One region of the Pseudonocardia sp. DxW genome, then DNA from elsewhere that is predicted to be linked to it. Evidence: predicted binding sites of a transcription regulator. Region 1 holds the regulator's gene; the other holds the start of a gene.
The links. Region 1 encodes LexA, which represses DNA repair genes until DNA is damaged. Its sites were predicted from a motif close to CGAACACGTGTTCG; they were not measured.
Positions count from the first base shown of each region.

Region 1 (2,392 bases):
CACCCCGGCAGCGCCGGACCACTGCGGCGCATTCGCGGCCGCCGCCCGGCCCGGCCGACCGGTCCGTGGCCGCGGTGCCACCTCACGCACGTCGAGCTCTCGCATGGCTCCTCCTGCTCCTCGAGGACCACCCGCCTGCTGCGGCGGAACGGTCACCGTCGACGCCGGCCACACCCGGCCACGCGTCCCGCCCATCCCGCCCGGCCCTTCCCCGGGGCCGGTCGAACGGGCGTGCGAGCTGTGTAGCACCGGGCACCGACAGGAATCGGATCGCCGCTGCTCAGCCCGCTCCGGCCGGGCTCAGTGGCCGGCCGGCAGCACGCTCTGGACGACCACCGACGGCGGTGTCGACACCGCCGCCACCACCGCTGCCGAGACCTCCGCGAGCAGACCCAGCCCGATCACCGTCGCCGCCGAGGCGAGCCCGATCCCCAGTCCCTGGACGGCCCGCCGCAGCACGCCACCGGGTGCCGCCACACCCCGCGCCCGGGCGACCGACCACCCCGCTCGCGCCGGCCACGCCAACCGCACCGGCCGCACCGACCACGCCGGCCGCACCGGCCGCGCCGACCGCGCCGACCGCGCCGACCGCGCCGGCTGCACCGGCCGCGCCCGTTGCGCCCGTTGCGCTGACCGCGTCGGCTGCATCGGCCGCCTCGACTGCTCAGTTCGCCCCGGGCTCGCCGGCGGCACGGATCGCGCCTGCCGCCCGACCTCCCACGGCCGGACCTCGGTCACCACACCCATGCCGCTCGCCTCCCTGCCCGCACGGGACGCCCGCCCCGGACACCCCGACGCTCGAATCGATGTTCGATCGAACGCCTGTGCGATGTTCTACCACCGGTGCCCGACGGAATCCACGACACGCGGGTGACGAACTTCGAACGCATGTTTGGCGGACCGGCCGAAGGCGGCTAGTGTCCGTGCCGGTACATCCTCGAGGAGGCGAATGCGATGGCAGCGGACGAGTCCGGAGGCGGTGCGTCCCCCGGGCGGGGTTCCGCCGACGTCCGGGAGTTCCCCGAGCCCCCGGCCGACACGCGCGGTCTGACCCCGCGGCAGCGGAAGGTCCTGGCGGTGATCCGGGACTGGGTCGACCGCTACGGCTACCCGCCGAGCGTGCGGGAGATCGGCGACGCGGTGGGGCTGACCTCCACGTCGTCGGTGCACCACCAGCTGCGGACCCTGGAGCGCAAGGGATTCCTGCGCCGGGACCCGAACCGGACCCGTGCGGTCGACGTGCGCAGCCCCGACCAGACCGCCGCGGGCGACGGGACCGACGCCGACACCGAGGCAGGGCGCTCGGAGCGGCCGGCACCCGCGTTCGTGCCGCTGCTCGGCGACATCGCCGCCGGTGGGCCGATCCTGGCCGAGCAGGCCGTGCAGGACGTGTTCCCGCTCCCCCGCGAGATCGTCGGCGAGGGCACCCTGTTCCTGCTGAACGTCAAGGGTGACTCCATGGTGGACGCGGCGATCACCGACGGGGACTGGGTCGTCGTCCGGCAGCAGCCGGTCGCGGAACAGGGCGAGGTGGTCGCGGCGATGATCGACGGCGAGGCGACCGTCAAGACGTTCCGGCGCCGGGACGGTCACATCTGGCTGATGCCGGCCAACGACGCCTACGAGCCGATCCCGGGTGACGAGGCGTCGATCCTGGGCCGGGTCGTCGCGGTGCTGCGCCGGCTCTGAGCCGACCCCCGGGCCGGGGCACGGTGCCGATCCCGAGCCGGGGCACGGTCACCGCCTGCGGCGGCCGTGCAGCGCCATCGCCCCGACCCCGGCGAGCAGCACCGCGACGACGACCGCCATCCCGGCCGCGGCGGGCAGCCACGGCGGGAAGGACCGGACGTCGGGTGCCTCCGCCGGCTGGGCCGCGACCGGTGCGGCCGGTGCCGTCGCGGCGGCAACCGCACCGGCGACCGACCGGATCGCGGCCGGTGACAGGCCCCGCGCCTCGGTGGCGGAGTGCAGCGTCCCGCGGCCGTCCAGAGCCACCGCCTCGCCCTGCGGCTCACCGGGCAGCGGCACCTGCAGCGGGGCCCCGCCCAGCGCCCCGACCAGGACGTCCCCGGTCACCGGGCCGTCGGGCAGCGGGAACAGCCAGGCGTCGGTGTAGGTGCGCAGGGCCGCGGCCCGCCCGCCGTCCGCCGCGACCGGTCCGACGGCGCCGCCGGTGATCGTCCGCGTGCCGACCGCGCCCAGCGGGCCGCCGATGGTCGCCGAGTACGGCAGGACGGCGTCGGCCACCCGTTCCAGCGCCACCGCCGAGTCCTCGGTGAGCGGCTCCGCGGGCCGGTACAGCCCGGCCGCCCCGGTGGTCTTGTCCACGATCAGCGGGGTCCCGTCGTCGGCGAGGAGCACCGCCTCGGCGTCCCGCGGACCGTCCGGGTAG
Region 1 covers NZ_JBZFLK010000007.1:23,750-26,141, forward strand. Annotated here, with positions in the region: gene ACVJO7_RS12500 (hypothetical protein) at 301-477, opposite strand; gene lexA (transcriptional repressor LexA) at 955-1,689, shown strand; gene ACVJO7_RS12510 (hypothetical protein) at 1,738-2,392, opposite strand, start outside.

Region 2 (2,392 bases), on a different contig from region 1:
ACGAGCGCTCCCGCCACGTCCCGGACCCGGGCGAGGGCCGGATCGGCCACCGCGACGAGACGCAACTGCTCCGCGGCCCCGCCGAGCACCCGCAGCGACCGTCCGCCCGGCCGGCCGGCCGGCTCGGAGGCGACCCGGAACCCGAGCCTGCGCAACGCGCCCACGGTCACCCGGGTCAGCTGCTCGTCGCCCGGGGTGATCCGCAGGACACCCGCGGACACCTCGCCGCTCGCGTCGAGCACTCCCCCGAGGAAGCCGGCGGACCAGCCCGGCCCCGGCCGCTCCGGCCACACCGTCGGCGAGGGGGCGGCGCGGTGCGGTGCCCGGGTGTCGGAGGCGTGCCGCGCCGATGCCGCCTGCCGCGCACCCGCCGGACCGGCGCCCGCCGGGACGCGGCCCGCGCCGGCCGCGCCGGGACGGTTCGCCGCGCCCGTGCCGGTGGCGTCCGCGCCGCCCGGGCCGCCCTGGCCGCCCGAGGTGAGCAGGTGGTGCGCACGGGCCAGTGCCTCCAGCTCGACCCAGTCGGACGGGAACGGCTCCGCGGACCCCCTGCTGCGGACCGCGTCGGCCCGGACCAGCCCGCACAGGTACCCCTCGGCCCAGCCGGCCGGGTGGCCCTCCGCGGGCATCGCCGCCGCACCGGGCCCGACCAGCGCCGATCCGGCGGTCAGGTGCGGCCGGTCCGCCGACGAGCGGCAGCGCCCCGGCCGGACGTGCGCCCAGCCCTCCCGGGTCAGGAACCGGTGCTCGGCCGACGTCACGAGGACCGTCCCGTCGTCCAGGGACACCCGCTGTGCGCGGCGCCGGGTCGACCAATGGGCCAGCACCGGGGTGCGCACGAACCGGCGCCTGCCGTGCCCGTCGGTCACGGTGCCGATCACCTCGTCGCCGGGGCGGAGATCGGCGATCGGCCGGGACCGGCCACCGGCGGTCAGCACCGGGGTGTCCCCCCGCAGGCAGTACGTGCAGGCGTGGGCGCATCCCCGGTACGGGTTCACCGTCCACCCGAAGGGCACCGGCGACGACGGCCCCACCCGGTTCAGCGCCGAACGCGCCTCCACCTCGTGGAAGACCGCGCCGGCGAACTCGGGGGTCCGCACCGAGCGCAACAACCCGGCCATGCCCGGCAGCACCGCATCCGCCCCGACCCCGTCGGTTCCCACCTGCTGTCCGCTCCACCGCACGGGCATCAGTCGAACACAAGTTCGAACAACGGGCAACCGGTCGTCGCCCGGCAGTGCCCTCCGGGCGAGCACCGCTCCGGCGCCGGGTGATCACTTGCGAGGATGCCGGGGTGCACCCCGACGATCCCGACCGGTCCGCCGGTGACGTGCGTCCGGACCGGGAACCCGGCGGGCGTCGGCGGGCGGACGGGACGGGCAGGCACCAGCGGCCGGAGTCGCCGCCGCGGTCCGCCGGCGCACCGGACGAGCCGGCCCCGGCCGGGGGCCGTACGGCCGGCCGGCCGGCCGTACCGCGCTCCGGCGGCACCGGTGGGGGTACCGGCGCCCGGCCGTACGACGCGGACGGCCCGCAGCGCGGCGCCCGCCGTGGCGCACCGGGCCCGTACGAGCGCGATCCGGCGCCGGGCGGGCCCGGTGCTGAGCGGCCCGGTACTGAGCGGCCCGGTACTGAGCGGCCCGGTGCCGGGCCCGGCCCGGCCGCGGCCCGGCCGTGGGCGGCCGGACCCGGTGCCACGGGGGGCCGTCCGCCGGGCACCGCGCCGCAGCCCCGCCGCAGCGGTCCGGCCGGGCACGGACGCGGGGACCGCGATGCGGGGGCCCGTCGGTGGGCCGGCCGGGGCGACACCGGCGGGACGTACGGCCACGGCGCTCACGACGAGGAGACGCCCACGTACCGCCGCAGCCGGGCGGAGACCGGCGAGTACCCGGCCGCGGCGCCGGAGGCCACCGGGGCACAGGTCCGCGACACCGCGCACGGTCCCCCGGCGGACCGGACCCGCGGCCTGCCGGACGGCGGCGGGCGTCGCGTCCGCGGGTCGGCACCGGCCGCGGAGGACGCCGGTCCCGACGACGACGCCGGGATCGCCGGGACCGGCCCGGTCACCGCCGGATCCGCCGCTGCCGCCGGACACCGATCGGCCCCTCCGACCGGCCACGGCCACGGGCACGGGCACGGCAGCCCCAGCCCGGCCGGACGGCGGGTGCGGAACCTGCTGGTCGCCCTGCTGATCCCGTGCGCGCTCGCCACGCTGGCCGGCGTCGCACTGCTGTGGCCCGGAGACGTCCCGACGCCGGAGTTCGCGCCGACCGAGCAGGTGCGCGGGGACGTCACGGCGGTCGCCGTCGCGGACTGCTCCCCCGGCTCCGGGGACGGCGCCTGCACCGGCGTCACGATCGCGATGACCGACGGTCCCCGGGCCGGACGCGAC
Region 2 covers NZ_JBZFLK010000002.1:93,247-95,638, forward strand. Annotated here, with positions in the region: gene ACVJO7_RS03285 (intein-containing Rv2578c family radical SAM protein) at 1-1,163, opposite strand, end outside; gene ACVJO7_RS03290 (YibE/F family protein) at 2,165-2,392, shown strand, end outside.
Region 2: the regulator LexA is predicted to act here: its motif matches at 1,195-1,208, upstream of ACVJO7_RS03285 (intein-containing Rv2578c family radical SAM protein).